One region of the Paenibacillus sp. GYB003 genome, then DNA from elsewhere that is predicted to be linked to it. Evidence: riboswitches for the same ligand, from Rfam matches in the RefSeq annotation. Region 1 holds a riboswitch; each other region holds the start of a gene.
The links. A riboswitch is a leader RNA that binds a small molecule or an ion and turns the genes downstream of it on or off. The one in region 1 is predicted to bind cyclic di-GMP.

Region 1 (6,596 bases):
GACGGCATTAATTCCCGCGTGCGGAAGATCGTGATGCCGGCCGCGCCCGCGCCGTCCTATACGGGACTGATTAGCTTCGGCGGTTTTTTGAAGAGCGATTCGATCGCTTGCGAACCGGGCACCCAGACGATGGTATTCGGAAAACGGGCGTTTTTCGGCTATTCGGTCCGAAACGGCGAAGAAGTATACTGGTTCGGCAACATGGACTATCCCGGAGAGCCGTCCCGGCGGGAGCTGCAAAGCATTCCGCAAGCGGAGTGGCGCAAAACGATCAACGGCTTATACGAAGACGATATCGATCCGATTCCGGAAATCGTTCGATCGACGAAGGACGAGATCGGCGCTTACCCGATCTACGATATGCCGCCGCTATCCGTCTGGCACGACAAGTCGGTCGTCCTGCTCGGCGATGCCGTCCACGCGACGTCGCCCAATGCCGGGCAGGGCGCTTCGATGGCGCTCGAGGATGCGATCGTGCTGGCCAAGTGCATTCGCGACATCCCGAACATGCAGCTCGCTTTCGCCGAGTTTCAACATGCGCGCCGCGACAGGGTCGAGCGGATCGTGCAGTATTCGAGGCGGATCGGGCAGCGCAAGCATGCGACCCATCCGGTGCAAGTGTTTTTCCGCGATTTGATGATGCCGCTGTTCCTGAAATCGGCGAGTAAAGGATCGAACCGATGGATGTACGACTACAAAGTCGATTGGAACGACAAGGCCGTACGATAGCCGCGAAAGGAAAAGCCCGATTCCGAACCGGAACCGGGCTTCCGTCCTTATTTATGCTGGGCCAGCCATAACGCCAGATTGGCGACTTCTTCTTCCTTCAGGGAGCTTTTGAAAGCGGGCATCCCCCCTTTGCCGTTCAAGACGAGCTTGTAGAGCTGTTCGTTCGTCAGCTTTGTTCCGACCTTCTGCAAATTCGGCCCCACTTTGCCTTCCAGCTGATTGCCGTGACAGGCGACGCAGGACTGCTTGTAGATGGCTTCGGCTGCGGCCTGGTCCAGCGTTACGCTCGGCATCGACGGCCCCTTCGCTTCCTGCTCCTTCTCCGGCTTGTCCGTTACGGCGCTTACGGTCAGCATGACGATGCCGAAGGCGCATGCTCCGAAAAACAAGACGGCCATAATCCATTTCTGCATCACGGTTCCCCTCCTTTATCAATTCATAATCATACCATTCATCCGCCAATGCCGTATATAGCCCCAATGAGTCATGCGGACGAGCGAGCGGAACGTCCCCGATGGCCCATACGAGTCATACTCAGCGGGCTGACGTTTGAGGTACCATAGGGAGGAACGCGCATTCGGGTTAACGAGAGGGCTGTCCGTGACTTACAAAGCCTGGCGCTATGTTCCAAGCGTCAGCCTAAGCGCCTCCGCGAATTTCGCAATCCCCGGCTCGATATCCTCCGTCCGCGGCCTGGCGTACGTCAGCCGGACGAAGCCCGACTCGGAGCCGTACACGCTCCCCGGGACGAACAGAACCCCTTTCTTGATTCCGTTTTCCAGCAGCGCAAAATCGTGAACCGGCCGGCGGACTTTGCACCAAAGATTCAAGCCGCCCTCCGGCAGGTCGAAAGCGATCTCGCCCGAGAGCTCCCGCCGCAGCGCCTCCGCCATAACGTCTCTCCGGCTGCGGAGGGCGGCCCTTAGCCGCATCAAGTGCGGCCGCAAATCGCGCGACTCCAAAAAATGCGCGGCAATCCATTGGGGGAAGACGCTCAAGCCGAAATCCATTTGCTCGCGGGCGTCCGCCAATCGGTTGATGACGGATTGGGGGGCGACGATCCAGCCGATGCGCAGGCCGGATGCGGCGATTTTGGACAGCGACCCGACGTACAGCACGGTTCCGTTCGGATCCGCCGCTTTCATCGGCAGCGGCTGACGGTCTTCGTTCAACGACGTCAAGCCGAACGGGTCGTCCTCGACGATCGGAATGCCGAGCCGCTCGCAGCAGGCGACGAGCTCCTTCTTTCGCTCCTCGTCGACAACGGTCCCCGTCGGGTTTTGAAAGATCGGGTTCAGAAACACCATGCGGATGCGGTGCTTCTGGTACAGCGACTGGATATGCTCCGGGTCGACGCCGCGCTTGTCGACCGGCAGTCCGAACAACCGGAGTCCCGCGGATTGAAACATCGGAAGCGAGTAGCAGTAGGACGGATTTTCGATGGCGATGGCGTCCCCGGGACTGAGCAAGCATTGCGTAATCAAATACAACGACTGCTGCGAGCCCGACGTAACGAGGATGGAATCGTCCGTGGCGCGAATGCCCCGATGCTCCCGCAAAAACGATGCCAAAGCGATCCTCAGCTTGCCGTATCCTTGGGGATCGCCGTATCCCATCTGTTCCCGGAACGGACGCCCGGCCATCAAGCCGCGTATCGCTTCGTTCGGCGACAATTCCGGGGCAAGCTCCCCGCTGGCGAAGTTGACGGCCGGATCGCCTCTCCGGATCGATTCGCGAATGCGGCGCATCAGCGGCAAGTTCGGCAAAAAGGTGCCGCCCTCGACGTAGCGGCTCCAGTTGGGGGGATGCTTCTGGGCCATTCCCCATTTATGTTGGCTGACGCGGGTCCCGCTTCCGGTCGCGCTTTCGATCATTCCCGAAGCGCGCAAATCGTCGTAAGCCTGCACGACGGTGCTGCGGTTGACGCCGAGCTGCTCCGCCAGCTTCCGTTCGGACGGGAGGATGCTGCCCGGCGGCAGCTCGCCGAACGATATGCGCTGCTCCATATAGTCCGCGATTTGCCGATACAACGGCGTTTTGCTGTCGCGATCCGGCCTCCACATGAACGACACCCCTTGGTAAGCGATCTATTATCGTGCCGCCAAGGCGGCATCTTCATCGTACCGGCAATTCGGCCGCGAGGCGAACGGCGATTGTTGCAGCTTCGTGAACATCTTGTTTCGATTTGTTGAAAAGTGGATGGGACAATTCCCGACCGATTGGACGGTCCCTTTTCGGCGAACTCGATTTAAGATGATAGGGAAGGATGGAAGCGCGTTTCGTTTCCGATGCGAACAAGGAGGCAGTGCGTTATGGCGCAATCGTTATATGTTTGGATCATTATTTTCTTCTCGATGTTCGCCGGCGTCGCGACGGTCGCGATAGGGATGTCGAAGGAAAACAAAGAGGGGAATCCCGGCTACGAACGCAGGACGAAAGGGAATTGGACCCGGCTTACGCTCGTTTACGTCGTTTCGGGAATCGCCGGCCTGGCGATCGTCGTCGCGTTTTTTCAAATACGGTAGCAGCGGGGGGCGCGCGATATGACAAATAGGCCGACATTTTGTGCTTGATAGGAATTGATATATTTGGTATGATAGTTCATGCAAAAGCATGTCACGATAACGGCAAACTTGTCGAAAGGCAAGGGCGCAAAGCTACAGGGCCTTCTTGATTCGTCAATGGCAGCCAGCTACCGAACGATTACGCTTTTTTTCTTTTTTTTCGGACAATCCCCCGCTCCGAATCGGTGAAACTCTAATACGATAATGGCAAACTTGTCGAAAGGCAAGGACGCAAAGCTACAGGGCCTTCTGACGACCGTCAATGGCAGCCTGGCCGCCGAAGGGAGTTTTATACATGCGCAACGTTTTGCTTGCCGTTGTCGCAATGTTCGCGCTTCTATGGTGCGCGCCGATCGTACAAGCGGTGCAATCGGACGATTGGCTCGGCTTGGAGCGCGTGAACGACGGCATCGTCACGATCCGGTACGACGTAAATGCCGATGTCAAAACGAAGCTGATGATCGCGAAGGAGCAAACTAAATATACGTACCGGCTGCCGCCGGACAAAAGAGAGCAATCGTTTCCGCTGCAGATGGGCAACGGCGATTATACGATTTCCGTCCTCGAACAAGTCGGCGGCACCAAGTACAAAGTGGTGCGGGAAGCAACGGTAAAGCTCGAGCTCGCGCAAGCCGAAGACGTTTACTTGAATTCCGTGCAAAACGTCGAATGGAGCGAAACGAGCCGCGCCGTTCAAATTGCGAAGGAATTGACAAAAACGTCCGCCACCGATTCGGAAAAAGTGCAGGCCGTATACGAATACGTGATCGGAACGATCCGGTACGACGACGCGCTCGCTTCCTCCGATCTCGCGGATTATATCCCCGATATCGACCGAACGATTGCGGAAGGAAAAGATATATGCTACGGCTACGCTTCGCTGTTCGCCGCCATGCTGAGGAGCGTTGATATTCCGGCGAAGCTGGTCATGGGAACGTCGGAATACGTCGAAGCGTATCATGCGTGGAACGAAGTGTATTTGAACGGTGCATGGGTCACCGTCGATACGACGGTCGATGCCGGCTGGAAAGGAAGCGGCACGGCTTTCGAGATGGTCAAAGACGCCGGCCGGTATGCGGCGGTCAAATATTATTAACCATAAGATCAACGTCAGCCTTGGACATCGCGTCCAAGGCTTATTCCAGTTTGTTCAGAAAATGTATAGTTTCTGGGGGTATACTGCAAGAAGCCCAGCTTGATCGGTGACGGAAAAACGGAAGCCGGGTCGTGCGCCAGAAGTGAGAAGCGGAGGTGAATGATCGAAAGCTCCTTGTCGGCACGCCAATCGTACGAGGCGATGCCCGTTATGCGCACGATAGATTAGGGTGATGGGGAGACCGATGGAGAAACTATGAAGAAGAAAACAAGTGGAATCGTTTTTGCGCTGCTGCTGCTGGTTCAGACGGTGTTCGGCGCTTCCGTCTGGGGGAACGCCGGCGCGTCGGAAAGCGTGCAACAATCCGTTTACGGGCAAGTCACGAATGCCGTTTATGCGCCTGCAGCGCCTGCAAAGCCTGCGGCGAATTCCGGGAGCATTTTGACCCGGGTCGTGCTGACCGACCAGAACGGCACCGTGATCGACGCCGTATACAATCCGGACAGCACGCTGGACATAGGAGCGGCCGTCAATCTGGCTTACGAATGGACGCTTCCGAACGGTCACGGCTACAAAGAAGGAAGCACGTTCGCGTTCGAGCTGCCGCCGCAGTTTGACATTTTTACGGACATCGACGAACCGCTCGTTTCCGGCCAGGATACGGTCGGACGGTTTACGGTAAGCCGGGACGGCAAAGTCGTCATTACATTCAACGAGTATGTGGAGACTCATTCGAACGTAAGCGGCAAGCTGGAAATTCGCACGGAATTTAAGGAAGAAATCGTCAAAGGCAGCACGGAGGTCGTTATCGCCGTGCCGGTAAACGGCGGCGTCCAAACCGTCATCGTTCACCTGAAGCCTCCGGGCGGAAAGCCGATCGACAAGCAAGGGCAGCAAAATCCGAGCGACAAAAACCGGATCGACTGGAACATCCAGATCAACAAATCGCTGGACAAGATCAAGCGGGCGGTCGTCACCGACACGCTGCCGGCCGGATTGGAATTGATTGCGGACTCGATTGAGGTTTATCAATTGCAGGTGAACGGAGACGGTACGACCGTGCCCGGCAATCCGGTCGAGAAAGGCGCTTATACGGTCGAAACGAGCGGAAGCGGGTTTAAGCTGGCGTTCCGCGACGAGACGATCGGCAAAGCTTACGGAGTGCGCTTTGCGACGCGCATTGCGGGCGAGCAAACGAAATTCGTCAACACGGCCGTGCTGTCGGGCGAAGGCATGACGGATGCGAAAACGACCGCAGAGGTAACCGTGCAGCGCGGCGAATTTTTGGCCAAATCGTACAAGGCCGACTCGACAACCGGGATCGTAACGTGGACGGTCAAATACAACTTCAGCGAGCGTAAAGTGCCGAAGGAAAAGGCCGTTATAACGGACCAATTCAGCGCCGTACACGAGTGGATTCCCGATTCGCTCAAGGTGTACAAAGGAGCGACGACGGAGCAGGTTCCTGCGTCCGAATACTCGGCAACCGCGACGGGGAACGGGTTTACGCTGCAGTTCAACAAAGATGTCGATTCGGCGTATACGATCGAATACAAAACGAAGCCGATCGATCGCACGGCTGCCGAAGGGAAAAAAGTGACGAACAAGGTCGTTTCGGACGGAGAATTCAAGGAAGTGACGACCTCGACCCAAAGAAGCCGCGTCCTGCGGAAGGAAAACGGAGCCGCGGATTATAAAAACAAAACGACGACGTGGCTCATTACAATCAACGGCGACAAAAATCCGGACGATAACGGCAAGTACAGCATGGACAACGTCGTTGTCACGGACACGTTCCCGAACGCCGGACTCGAGTTCATTCCGGAGTCGGTCATCGTCAAGGCGGACGGGAAGCAGGTCAAGGACGGCTACAAGGTCGTTTCCGCGGATCCCCGCAGCGGCTTCGTCATCGAATTCACCGGTACCATAAACAAAACGTATACGGTGGAGTATAAAACGAAGTTCAATGTCGGCTGGAAGACGGATAAAAACAAAGACTTTTTGAACAAAGCTTCCGTGACGTGGACCGAAAACGGCAAGCCGCAAGGACCGGTCGACAGGGATGCGAGCTTCGCCGCCGACGACTATACGAAAAACAACGGCGGCAAAGACGGCACGTACGATCCGGTCAACAAAGAAATCACGTGGAACGTCAAGCTGAACTACAATCTCGATCCGATCGCGCAGGCGAAAGTGACGGACGCGTT
Region 2 (6,596 bases), on a different contig from region 1:
CGTCGACGTTTCCGGCGTGAAGCGGACGATGCTCGGTTTGTACGATCTCGTTTGCTGGTATTACAAAACGTATATCGACGACGATTTCCGTCCCGAACCGTATTATATCGCCGCCCCCGATTCGGCGGCGCGCGCTCCGGCGGTCCGCGGGAACGGGATGAACGAAGCGGAGGAAGCGGGAAGCCGAACGATCGTCTTCGTCGACGGCACCGAACGGGAGGCGGAATGGCGCGAAAGCGCCGGAGCGGCGGGCGCTGCGAAGGGCATGACCGACGAGCGGGGCGGCGTCTACCGCGGCGAGACGAAGGGGCCGTGGAAGCACGGCCGGGGAACGTACGTATGGGCCGACGGGACGACGTACGAGGGAACGTGGGTCAACGACTTGGAGCACGGCTCCGGCGAAAAACGTTACGCGAACGGCGATTCGTACAGCGGCGAATGGCGCGAAGGAACCTTTCACGGAAACGGCGTCTATGTTTGGGCGGACGGGACCCGTTACGAAGGGGGCTGGGACGGCGGCCTCGAGCACGGCAGCGGCAGCAAGACGTACCCGGACGGAACGCGGCAAAGCGGGATATGGTCATACGGCGAATTCGTTCGAACGACCGATCAATTGCATCCGCCGACGATTCAACCGGACTGAGTTGGGGTACAAATATAAAGAGACGCCAACTAATCCGGTGAACCGTACGAACGCTGCACATACGGTTATCACCATCCTAAGCGGGGTGTAAGTGTATGCCATTTCATCATGTGCTGGTCGCGTATGACGGGTCTCCGCAATCGCAGACGGCTCTGGATCGCGCCGTCGATCTCGTTCGCGGCGCTCCGGGAGCGAAGCTGACGGTCGCCCACGCGTTCCAGCTCCCGAATTTCGTCGTGGGCGAGGCGATGGTGGTAGCGCCGGTCCTTACCGAGCTTGAAGAAATGTCGGAGTCGGAGCGCATTTTGGAAGAGGCGAAGGCGCGAGCCGCCCGGCTGCCGGACGCGACGTTTACGCTGCTGCAGGGCGATCCGGCCGCTTCGATATTGGAGTTCGCGGGAGAAATGGACGCGGACCTGATCGTCATCGGAAGCCGGGGACTCGGCACGTTCAAGGAGCTGGTGCTCGGCAGCGTCAGTCACTACGTCGTACAGCATTCCCCGATTCCGGTGCTCGTCATCAAAAACGAACGCTCCGGCCGATGACCCTAAAAAATTAAGCCAATATGGACAAAAATCCAGTCCGAGACGGCATCCGTCTCATATCGTAGATCGTGTGGTCCTAATTTCGCAATCGGCGGACGTAGACGATACGCTTCGCCGCCATTGGGAATCGACCGCAACAACTCGATATCGGGGAGGACTGGACATGGGATACCTTGGCGGTGCCGGTTGCGGCTATGGTGGCGGACTGTTTACTTCGACGGGCGTCATTTTGGTGTTGTTCATTTTGCTGGTCATCGTTAGCCGCGCCTTTATCTGATCGTCCTGAAAAGGCGTTCGGAAACAAGCATCGATACGATCCGGAGCGAGGGGCGGGCGACCGCCCCTCGCTTTCCGTTCGACCTCCGCTGCCGTGTCGAAAGGAACGAAAAACGTCCGAAAATAGTCGTTAATGTCTAAAAATAGGTAAAAAGGAGGATGCGGACGGACAAGCCCTTCTATATGCTTAAGGTAGGAATCGATAAAATAGAAGCCAAAACTTCGAAAGCTTCCCGATAAAGGCAAACCCGGCGAAAGCCGGCGACGCAAAGCTACAGGGGCTAAAGTCTCAGGCTAAGACGAGCGGAGACGATGCCAGCCAGCTGCCGAACGAACGGTTTGAAGTTTTTTTGTTTTGGATAAACGGATGGATGGGGACGCAGCAGGTCGATTACTTACGGAGCAAAGGGGCTGAACTTTAATGGACGAGCGGCTCAATTCAACGGAGCGCGGATTTTACGTAAAATTGGGCGACGATTTTTTCGGCATGTACGACACGTCGGGAGGGCCGAAGCTGTTTTTCAACCGCGACAAATACCGGCTGACCGATTCGAAATGGGATGTCGAGCTGGTCATCGGGCGCAAAAACAATCTGTTTATTTTTTATTGGCAGGGCGAGATGAAAATTTCGTTCCGTTTCTGCAAAAACCAGGATTCGGTGATCCAATTGTACCGTCTGCTGCAGGAGTACGTCTCCTCCAAGCGGACGTTGCGCTGACCATCGGCTTCCATACGAACCGGGCTTCCCGCCGTTACGGCGCGGAAGCTTTTTTCTTGAGCGCATGCCGCTGCAAAACGGCGGGAACACGAAAAACCGCATCGGGCGATGCGGCCTTGGAAGTCGGTTCATTCGGATACGGCAAAGGGAAAGGGGCTTATTCGGGCAGCTGAAAATAGATGTCTTCGCCTTGCGCGTCCAGCGTCAAATCGCGGTTCTCCAAAAACCAGACGTCCGCTTCCTCCATAAAAAACGTCATGCCGCCGGCGGTCGCCCGCAGCCCGGCATCGATCGGCTTCGCGCTCATTATGCCGAGCGCGTACGGGTTTTCCCCGCCGCCCGCGTATCGGACGTAAATGCGTATATGCTCGCCTTCGCGAAATCCCCATTCTTCGGCGAAACAACGGACGGCTTCGTCGGTTACGTTCAGCTTCATTCCGATTCCCCGTTTCTCGCGCCGGCATCGCCCAATCGCTTATGCATGAACACGAGCTCGTGCGCCAGACGTTCGATACGCTCGGCGGCGTCCGGATCGGCGATTTCTTTGCGTTCGTTGAAATGGCTGTCGTGCAAATAGACGTAGCTCGGAGCCACGTACGACCGGAAAAAGCCGGCGATCGGCTTCAGCTGGTTTTCGATGACGAGATAGTGCTGGTACGTGCCGCCCGTGGCGACGAAGCCGACGACCTTTTTGCGAAGCGCCGAAACCGGAATGAGATCGAACACGTTTTTGAGCGGTCCGGACAACGAAGCTTGGAAAATCGGCGTGCCGATGACGAAAAAGTCGGCTCCGGTGATCGCGTCGATAACCCGCTTCGTATCGCCCGTATAAGCGGAAGGGTCGCGTCCGTCGCAAAATACGACGTCGTATTGTTTGAGGTCGAGCAGCTCGGTCTCGACGGCCGGATCGTGCCTGCGCGCCTCCCGGAGCACTTCGTTTACGGCGATCGCCGTCTTCGAGCCGATAATCGTTCCCGATATGCCTAGCAGTTTCATGTCGTTCGCCTCTCTCGATAAGGTGGGATCCATAGGTCCGTGCGTCGGGGCGAAAGGAATTGCCCGAGGCGCGGAACGCGTTTCGTCCGCGTTGGCCGTTTCCCCATTATGGGAATATCGGCGGCGGTTTGTCAATAGTTTTGTAACTTTACATACAAATATGTGTAGGAAGTGAGACGTGCCGGAGCAGCCGGCTTGTATGATGCCGCGCGATAGTTCGACGAACCGAAGGCACGAGCATGCAGCCAATTTCGGAGTTACTTATAGGTTACCAAAGGAAGGAGGAATGAACTATTGCCCACGCGGAAACGTTCGACTGGGATAGGCCGAACGATGCGGGGATGGCTGATTTTGTGGAGTTAGATGTCTGCAAATGTCGAAGGTTATTTGTTGACAGCGCTTTCTTCCATTCTTTATGATGAACTTGTGCATCAGATGGATATCACTGTTTGGCAGCTTTTAACGCCGGGATGGAGGTGGATGATTCCGTATTCGGTTGATCTGGTTTCCGGTTGATGTGTACCGGATTCGTTTCGACCTTGATCGTTATAAGAAGTTCGATCGTTACAAGGAGGAGATGCAAATTGAAAAAAACGGTTGCCGCATGTTTGATCGGCATGCTGGCGTTCGGCGGCGCGGCCCAGACGGCCGCGGCGGACCCGGCGGCGGGCGGGGGGCTCGTGCAGGCGGCTTCGGCGCTTGCGGGCAAATCGTACGGCGAGCCCGAAGATCTCGGCGTCATGGTACAGAGCGTGTCGACGATCGATACCGCATACGGCGTCGAGGACGGGGTCCCGGTCCTGTATACGACGTCGAGCGGCACTCCCGCCGTATTCAACGTTGTCGATCTTCGCCAAAACAAGCTGCTGCGCTCGTTTCCGCTGAACGGAGCCGGCTCGGTATGGACGCATAAAACGGACGCGTCCGGCAACGTGTACATAGGCGGAACCGGCAAGCTGTACCGGTATTCGCCCGGGACGAAGACGGTTGCCGATCTCGGCGCCGTTACGCCCGGAGCGAAGGCGATTTACGGGTTGAGCACGGACGAGGCGGGCAATGTATATGGCGGCGTTTACCCGGGAGCGACTGTCTTCAAGTACGACCCCGCGACCGGGACGTTCAGCGATTACGGCACCGTGCAGCCGGGCCAGGATTACGTCCGCTCGTTGGCGTACGGGTACGGCAGCCTGTATGCGGGAATCGGCTCCGCCGGCTCGCTCGTCAAGCTCGACCCGGCCACGGGAACGAAGACGGCCGTGCCGTTTCCGGATTTGCCCGGGTACGACTCGAGCAATCCCGGCTTCGTGTACGACTTGAATACGGCCGGCCGTTATTTATTCGTTCATCTCAGCGCGCAAAACGTGCTGCTCGTCTACGATATGGAAGCCGGGACGTGGCTTTCGACGCTGATCGGAAACTACAGAGGGCTGTACACGTCCCCGGAAATGGACGGAAAGACGTATTTCGTCGCGGACGGCCGTGTAAAATCGTTCGACTTGTCGACGCACGCTATCGCCGACACCGGCATCGCGTTCGGCACGTATTTCCGCAGCTCCGGATGGGTCGAGCTGGCGGGCGACCCCGATTTTCCGGGCAAAAGCCTCGTCACGATCCAGTTCAGCGGCCAGCCGTTCGTCATGAATTTTACGACAGGCAAAAGCAAATCGCTCCCCGCCGTCGTCGAAGGCCAACCGATCGCGATTCAATCGCTCGAGCGGGGCAGCGACGACAAGCTGTACGTTACCGGGTACATGGGGACGCAAGGCGCGCAGCTCGATCCGGCCACGGGCGCCAAAACGCTGTTTAACATCGGACAGGCGGAAGGGATGGTTTCGGCCGGAACTCATATGTATTTCGGCGTTTACCCGGGCGCGGTCATCCACGACATGGATTTGACGAAGCCGCCGCAGACGAACGCGAACCCGCGCGTCGCGTACGACCTCGGCGACGGTCAGGACCGCCCGTTCGCGATGACGATCGGCGGGGACAAGCTGATCGCCGGGACGATTCCGACGTACGGGGAGCTCGGCGGAGCGGTGGCGATCATGGATTTGCCGCTGAACGGCGCCGCTTCGCCGCGGCTGTACCGGAATGTCGTGCAGGATCAAAGCGTGATCGGGCTCGCCTACCAAAACGGCAAAATATACGGCTCGACCTCGGTCTGGGGCGGACTCGGCATCGAACCGACGCAGGCGGAGGCGAAAATGTTCGTCATGGACGCGGCCACCGGTCAAAAGCTGTCCGAGTTTACGCCGCAGCTTCCCGGAGCGGTCAAGCCGAAGGCGATCGGCGGGCTGGCGTTCGGCCCGGACCGTTTGCTGTGGGGAGCGGCGTACGGCACCGTTTTCGTGCTCGATCCGGCGACGCTGACCGTCGTCAAAAGCAAGGAAATCGTCCCGACGAACTGGAATTTCGACCATTTGTGGCGGCCGGTTTATTTGAAATGGAGCGCCGACGGCCTTCTGTATACGACGCTCGGAGGGACGATTGTCGTCGTCGATCCGGCGACGCTCGAGCATCGGACGATCGCGCAAAGCGGGATTATGACGCTCGGCGCGGACGGGCACGTATATTACACGGACGGAGCCCGCTTGAAGCGCATTCGCGTCGGGGACGCGCCTCCGCAGCAATGGTGGGACGTCGGGCTTCCGCTCGCCAACCCCGGCTTCGAGCAGCCGGCGGCGCCGGGCTCGGGCGTGCCCGGCTGGGAGCCGTTTTTCGCCAATTCGACGTCCAGAGTCGGGTATGCCGTATACGGCGACCGGTATTATTCGGGCTCGAACAGCCTGCGGCTGACCGATACGGCGACGAACGAAGGCGTGGCGCTGCTGAGCAGTCCCGCGCCGGTGCGTCCGGGCGTGGAGTATACGGCCGGCGTCAAGCTGTACATCGAGACGGGCAGAACGAGCCTGGCGCTGCGCTTTTACGACGCTTCCGGCAAGCAGGTCGGCGAGCAGGCCGCGCACGTTCAGACCGGGCTCGGGAAGTGGCAGGACGTAACCGTCAAAGCGGCGGCTCCGGCCGGGGCGGCAACGGCGCGCGTCATGCTGTCGTGTTCGGTGCTGTGGACGACGAAGGCGTATTACGACGACGCGCGTCTGACGTACCGCAGCCCGGTCGCGCCGCCGACCGTCGTCTCGCCGACCGGGCCGGTTGCGACGAACGAGGCGAATCCGACCGTCACGGTTCGTTCGGCGGCCGGGACGACCGTCTTCGTCATGAACGGCGGCGAGACGGTCGGCTCGGGAGCGGGCGCAGGCGACGAGCCGGTCGCGATCGCGCTGACGGCGCTGGCGGAAGGCCGCTATGACGGCTTGACGGTCGTGGCCGCCGACGGGCGGGGCAACCGCAGCGTTCCGGTGAAGCTGCCGGTCGTAACGGTCGACCGGACGGCGCCGGACGCTCCGGTCGTCGTAAG
Region 3 (6,596 bases), on a different contig from region 1:
TTCGGCTGAAAGGCGTAAAACAGAAGCGGCGGCAGCAGCAGCAGCAGCGCTTGCATCGCAACAAACAGCTTGTCCCGCACGCCCCCGTCCGTTCGTCTCGGCCGCAGGCTTTGCAGCAAGCCGAGCAAAGGAAGCGCGAGTAAAAAGCCGACGCTCATCGCCCCGTCGTATCGCATCAGCAAAACGGCGATGGCGGCCAACTCGGCGGCGAACAGCAGCGCCGCGGCCGGGCGAAGCTTCGGTACCGTCGCGTTCAATCGAATCACACCCCGTCTTTTCCGTTTCCTCCATTGTACCACATTCGCCGCCGCCCTGCCGCGTCTCCGCGCCCGTTCCAATCGGCCGAGCTCCGCCGCGATGCTTACCGCATTCCGGCTGTCCGATCCCGGAAATTCGCCATGGGCAGCGCCGCCGCGCGGAACGGGACATTCGCGCGAATCAGGCGTTTTTGCCGAAAACGGTGCCGCCGTCCACGTACAAAGGCGAGCCCATCATAAACCTCGATTCGTCCGAGGCGAGAAACAGCGCCGCCCGGGCGACGTCCTCGGGACGGCCGAGCCGTTCGCACAGCTGCCGCTTCTTGATCGACTCGATCGCGGCCGCCGGGTCGTCGTACGAATCGCGCAAATAGCTTTCCACAAACGGCGTCATGATCGTTCCCGGCAGCAGCGCGTTCACGCGAATGCCGTACGGCGCGTAGTCGACCTGCATCGACTTCGTCAGCGCCAGCACCGCCCCTTTCGTCGCCGCGTACGACGCTCTGCGCGCCAGGCCGATCTCGGCGACGCACGACGACATGTTGATGATCGCGCCGGCTTTGCGCTCCATCATGTGCGGCACGATATATTTGCTCGGCAAGTAAACGCCTTTTATATTGATGCTCATCGTCCGGTCCCATGCGTCGGGCTCGATTTCGTGCAGCATGCCGACCCCGCTTACGCCCGCGTTGTTGAACAGGACGTCGATCCGCCCGAACCGGGCGATCGCCCGCTCCGCCATGCGGCTCGCCTCGTCCGGCTTCGTGACGGCGGCGCGAACGTACACCGCTTCTCCGCCGTTCGCCTCGATTTGGCGAACCGTCTCCAAGCCGCCGCCGTCGTCCACGTCGTTCACGACGACGGACGCCCCCTCGCTCGCAAACAGAAGCGCGGCGCTTCTTCCGATGCCGGAGCCCGCTCCGGTGATCAGGCCTATTTTCCCGTACAGTCTCATAGCCTCAAATCCGGCTCCTTCCCGAAGCTTCTCCGCTCACGCCCGCGGTCGTTCCTCCCGCCCGCTCTCGCACGAGCGGATAATCGCTTCGGCGACGGCGATGCCGTGCACCGCGTCGTCGAACGACGTATATTCGGGCTTCGTCCCCCGGGCGACGCACGAGCAAATATACGTAAGCTGCTCGCGCAGCGCGCCGAACGTGCTGCCGTTTAACGCATGATGAATGAAATAGTCCGGCGACGTCCGCCCCCGCTCGTCCCACAGCTGCAAGTTGGAGCCGCCGTTCGCGAACTGCGCCGTTCCGCTCGTGCCGATAATTTCCGCCGCGTCGTTCATGACGATGCCCGCTTCGTCCGGCGTCATCCAGTTGCTGTGCAGGAAGGCGATCGTTCCGTTTTCGAATTCGAGGCACGACCATAAAATATCCGGCACGACGTCGTCGTGAACCGCCTTGCCGTACGCCTTGACCGATTTGACCCGGCTTCCCGCGTACCAGATCGCGATATCGAGATCGTGCACCGTCAGCTCGAACACGGTATGCGTCCGCTTGTACGTGCGGAACATCCCTTTCGTCCGGCCGCGTTTCAGGTACATGCTCTGGGGCGCGCCGATCCGGCCCGACCGGATCGCCTGATAGATGTCCGCGTACCGCGGCTCGAACCGGAGCAGATGCCCGGCGAAAATAAACGTGCCGTTCTCCTCCGCCAGCTTCGCCATCCCGGCCGCCTCCTCCAGCTTCGTCGACACCGGCTTCTCGACCAGCACATGCTTGCCCGAGCGGAGCGCCATGGCGGCCGGCCCGAAATGCTCGTGCTCGAACGTCGCGATGCTGACCAGGTCGATATCGCTACGCTCCAGCAGCTCTTCGCCGCGGCCGTACGCGTGCCTCACCCCGTACTTCTCCGCAAGCCGCTTCGCCTTCTCCTCGTCGCGGTCGCATACCGCGACCACTTCCGCCTGGGGCATCGAATGAAACGCTTCCAAATGGCAGCTTCCCCAGCTGCCGAGCCCGATAATGGCGACTTTTACTTGATCCGTCATCGCAGCGTTCGCTCCTTCTCCCGGGTTTAGCCTTCGTACGGCCAAACCGTCTTCATTGTTATATATTATATATAATGCATAATACGATTATATCGCCTCCACTCCCTCGTTTCAACCTTAAAATGCGGGGTGCGCCGCACCGATTCGCCCAAAGCCGCGCAAGCCGTCGCAGGCGGGCCTGGAAGCCTTCCCCACGGAAGTGCCCCTTTCCGCGCAAAAAAAGAAGCTTTCTCCCGCCGGACGGCGCAAAGAAAGCTTTTCCCTTACATGAGCGGGGCGACCTGCTCGAGCCGGGCGATCGGCCCGCCTGGCGCGGCGATGTCGGATATTTCGGAGAACGGAATCGGGAATGTCGGAAATCCGTAAGCGTAAGGCGTATATTCGTACAGCTGGAAGTAGACGACCAGCTCGTTCGGGGTCAAGTAGTAGTCTTGATTCGGCCCTACGCCTTTGAACGGAGTCGACTCCAAAATGGGCACGTCGTGTTCTTCGATCTGCCTGCGCAAAATGGCGTCGATTTTTTCCTTGTACCCGCTGTTTTCCCGAAACAAATCGTGAAACCTGTACTCGCGGCCGTCCCACAAATCCATCGTCAGCGACTTCTGCACCGTCAATCCGTGAGCGGCTCCCGGCGAGTAGGCGTAGTTTTGAAACACGATGCTGATCAGTCCGTCGCCGTTCAGCTTGATGTCGTACGTCCCGGCGATTTCGATTTTCGGGTCCTGCACGTACCCTTGCCCCTGAATGAGCCCGTATACGAGACGCAAAATCCGGTCGTTCATGACCATCTGCGCTTTCCGGTTCGGCAGTCCGGTCAGCTGGGGGTAGCGGATTTGCAATCGCGGCTTGATCATCACTTTTTTCGAGATGCCTGCGGTCAAATTGCGAAACTCCATCGCAAGCTTCACCTCCTTCCGGCATATTCGCCTATTACTAGCGATATTCAGCGGGAAGGAAAAGGTGCCTCGCATTCGGAATTTTCGCCCGGACGCGGCCCGATAACAAAGCAGGCGTCCCTGCGGACGCCTGTAGCCTTTTACAATATGCCGTTTTCCGGTCGACTGCGGCCCATCAGCTGCTCCATATGCCGGTGGCGCAATATTTCCTGCACGATCTCTTGCTCGATTTTGCCGTTGTACTCCCGCAGCATACGGGGGAGCAGAAACAAATCGACGATCACCCATACGAACAAGGCGAGAGCCGGCAGCGCGAACAAAATCGCCGACACGACGATGAGGGCGACGGACTCCATCGCGGAGCCGACGCTTAGCATAATATAGAACACGACCGACAGCAAAAAGAGGACGAGCTGCAGGGCGCCCGTTCCCGGCCTTTTCAAATAAAACCGGTGCAAGCCCAGATGCCCCCCGAGCAGCATCAAGTAAGCGATGGCGGTCGACTTCTCGGCGGACCGCATTTCCGATTGGAACACCATCAATTCGTTCAGCGTCAAATCTTGTTTCGTATGCATGCCGACGCTCCTAACGGTTCATGCGGTTACGCATTTTTTTGCATCATGATTTGATCCATGACGCGTCCTTCCACTTCCCGGTTGTGATCTTTGACCCACGTATGTAAAAGAAACGCGTCGATCAGCCACCATATGCACGTTACGATCATCCCGATCATCGTGATCGATAAAATCAATTGGGCGATGGCCGACCCTTTTTTCCTCAAATAAAAGCGATGGCCCCCGAACAGCCCGAGAAAGTACCAAAGAATATAGGCGACCACCATATTTTTGCCTTGATTTTTCACTTCTTGCTCGAGAATCAGCAGTTCGCGAGCGTCGAGCTGGCTTTTGACCGCAATGTTGTAACTCATTTTACAAATACAGTCTCCTTTTGTCATGATTTGTCACAAATACGTAACTAGTATAATGAATCAATTCCTTTCAGACAACGATTATTTTTCGGAATTGCAAGAATGCGAAATTAGTCCTAGACGCCGCGGCGCGGCTCAGCCTCTCTTGTATTCCTGGCAGGCGAGGCACGTATGCACGTCCACGCAAGTCGGGTGGACTGTTCCGGTAAACTTGGTGCAGTAGATCGGAGTTTTGAATTCGATGTTCGAGGAGATCATGGAGCAATAGCCGCACCTGCCGATCAACTCGACGGTCAAGCGTCGCAAATCGGTTTTCAATTCCGTAATTTCGTCCAATTCGTTCACCCCCGTCGTCTAAAATGCGTGCAGCACCGCGGCAGGTTGCCACGACAAAACGGACGCCGCCCTAAGGCGCCGTCCGTTTAAATGACGGTATGGATCGACTATTGGGCGGCCCGGCTGTCATGACGAAACGGTTCGGCCCGGCGGCGCGTGGGGAACGGCAGATCCGTCCATGGCGCTCGGCGTTGCTTTCGTTTTAGACCCGCGGCTTTGCGTCCCTGTCTTTCGAGCAGGTTTGCCTTTATCCGAATGCATGCGATATGACTGATACCAGAGTACCATATCGAATTCGACAAGATAATAGGTCTTATTTCCTAAACCGATTCGCTTTCACACAAGGCGACGATGCGCAGCCGCCAATAGTCGGCGAACCACCGTCCGTCGCGGAACAGCTCCGGCTTCGCCAGCCGCTTCGTCTCCGCATACGCTTCGCGCTTCTCCGCTTCCGTCATCCCGGCGAAAAAGCTGCCGCCGAACATGTCGAGCCAGTGGTCCAAGCCGCGCTCCCCGTCGTCCAGCGGCGTCGGTCTGGCGAAATGGAGCGCGAACTCGACCCGGAACCCCGCCTCCTCGAGCAAAGTCGCATATTCGGCTACGGACGGAAAATACCACGGATGGCGCGCCTCGGCGTCGATCCCGAACCCGGCCAGCGCTTCGGTCGCCGCGCTTACGATGACGCCGACGTTATGCTTGCCGCCGAATTCCGCGACGAACCGTCCGCCCGGCTTCAACGCGCTGCGCGCGGTCCGGAGGACGGCCTCCGGCGGCTTGATCCAATGCAGCGCGGCGTTGGAAAAGACGGCGTCGTACCGGCGATCCGGGCGGTACGTGCGTGCATCCGCCGCCTCGAAAACCAAATCCGGGTACTTTTCCCGCGCCCGGCAGACCATGTCCGGCGAAAAATCGATGCCGTACGGCAGCGCCCCGACGTTCGCCAGCTCCCGGCACAAATCTCCGGTGCCGCAGCCGATATCGAGCACCGTCTCCCCCGGCCGGGCGTCAAGCAATTGGAGAACGGACCTCCCGTACTCCGATACGTAACCGATTCGCGAATCGTACAGCGAGGCGTTCCAGGTCGGACTTGCACTTTCGTTCTGTTTGTTGCCGCTCATGAGCGCACCATCCCTTCGGCTTGATACGTCCAGTATGAAGCCACGGCGCTCATTGTTCCAATATATGATACATATGATTTTAATAGTTATTTCCTATAGCCTTGCAAAAACGGCTCCAGCCGCAGCTTCAGCTCCTCGCCGATCGGCGTCAAGGGCAGCCGCACCGCGTCCGAACGAATGCGCCCGGCCTGCGCCAACACCCATTTCAAAGGCGCGGGGTTCGGCTCCGCGAACAGCAGCCGGACCAGCGGCGCCAATTCGTCGAATACCAGCTTCGCGTCTTTGACGCGCCGCTTGACGTACAGGTCGTACAGCTTCACGAAGCGGTCCGTGAACACGTTCGCCGAAGCCAGCATCCCTCCGTCGGCGCCGCAGCACAGCGCCGCGTAAAAATACGAATCGTCGCCGCACAGAAGCGCTTTGTCCGTCCGGCCGGCGAGCTCGAGAACGTTGCGAATCCCCCCGCTGCTTTCCTTCAGGCCCGCCACGCCCTCGATTTCAAGCAGCGCGGCCAGCGCGTCCGGCGACAGCTCCAATCCGGTCCGGTACGGAATATGGTACGCCACGACCGGCAGCCCGACGTCGGCGACCCGTCTGTAATGCTCCAAGACGCCCTCCGCCGACGGGCGGTTGTAATACGGGGTTACGACGAGCGCGCCGTCCGCGCCGAGCGACCGGGCTTTCCGCGTCAGCCGCACCGCTTCCGCCGTATCGTTCGAGCCGGTACCGAGCAGGATCGGCACGCCCGGCCGCCCTCTCGCCTCGATGGCGATCTCGGCCATGCGGCTCGCCTCCTCCCAACGGACCGTCGGGCTTTCCCCCGTCGTGCCGTTTACGACAATGCCGTGCACGCCTTGATCGAGCAGCGATTGCACGAGATTCCGGAAGCTTTCGAGATCCGGCTTTCCGTCCGGGGTAAACGGCGCGACGACCGGAACGATGACGCCTTTCAACCTGTTTGCCAACATGAACGATCCCTCCTCGCGATGTCGCCGGCCGGGATGCCGGCTCTGGAACCAATGTAGCATAGGAATCGCAATCGGCGTTAGCTATAATAAACGATAA

Region 2: linked by a shared signal. The riboswitch ahead of PV407_RS10910 (hypothetical protein) and the one ahead of PV407_RS27015 (transglutaminase-like domain-containing protein) in region 1 are both predicted to bind cyclic di-GMP.
Region 3: linked by a shared signal. The riboswitch ahead of PV407_RS09840 (hypothetical protein) and the one ahead of PV407_RS27015 (transglutaminase-like domain-containing protein) in region 1 are both predicted to bind cyclic di-GMP.

Annotation. Positions count from the first base shown of each region.
Region 1 covers NZ_JARBDC010000085.1:37,598-44,193, forward strand. The annotation lists gene PV407_RS26995 (FAD-dependent oxidoreductase) at 1-729, shown strand, start outside; gene PV407_RS27000 (c-type cytochrome) at 777-1,142, opposite strand; gene PV407_RS27005 (aminotransferase-like domain-containing protein) at 1,350-2,792, opposite strand; gene PV407_RS27010 (hypothetical protein) at 3,042-3,254, shown strand; cyclic di-GMP riboswitch class I at 3,346-3,429, shown strand; cyclic di-GMP riboswitch class I at 3,490-3,575, shown strand; gene PV407_RS27015 (transglutaminase-like domain-containing protein) at 3,589-4,389, shown strand; gene PV407_RS27020 (collagen binding domain-containing protein) at 4,645-6,596, shown strand, end outside.
Region 2 covers NZ_JARBDC010000032.1:14,295-20,890, reverse strand. The annotation lists gene PV407_RS10925 (MORN repeat-containing protein) at 1-643, shown strand, start outside; gene PV407_RS10920 (universal stress protein) at 739-1,188, shown strand; gene PV407_RS10915 (YjcZ family sporulation protein) at 1,352-1,465, shown strand; cyclic di-GMP riboswitch class I at 1,696-1,795, shown strand; gene PV407_RS10910 (hypothetical protein) at 1,886-2,182, shown strand; gene PV407_RS10905 (HesB/YadR/YfhF family protein) at 2,340-2,618, opposite strand; gene PV407_RS10900 (NADPH-dependent FMN reductase) at 2,615-3,178, opposite strand; gene PV407_RS10895 (hypothetical protein) at 3,763-6,596, shown strand, end outside.
Region 3 covers NZ_JARBDC010000025.1:31,584-38,179, forward strand. The annotation lists gene PV407_RS09810 (hypothetical protein) at 1-257, opposite strand, end outside; gene PV407_RS09815 (SDR family NAD(P)-dependent oxidoreductase) at 439-1,212, opposite strand; gene PV407_RS09820 (Gfo/Idh/MocA family protein) at 1,249-2,253, opposite strand; gene PV407_RS09825 (DUF3298 and DUF4163 domain-containing protein) at 2,517-3,149, opposite strand; gene PV407_RS09830 (NINE protein) at 3,290-3,724, opposite strand; gene PV407_RS09835 (TM2 domain-containing protein) at 3,751-4,077, opposite strand; gene PV407_RS09840 (hypothetical protein) at 4,213-4,413, opposite strand; cyclic di-GMP riboswitch class I at 4,524-4,669, opposite strand; gene PV407_RS09845 (methyltransferase domain-containing protein) at 4,734-5,531, opposite strand; gene dapA (4-hydroxy-tetrahydrodipicolinate synthase) at 5,618-6,499, opposite strand.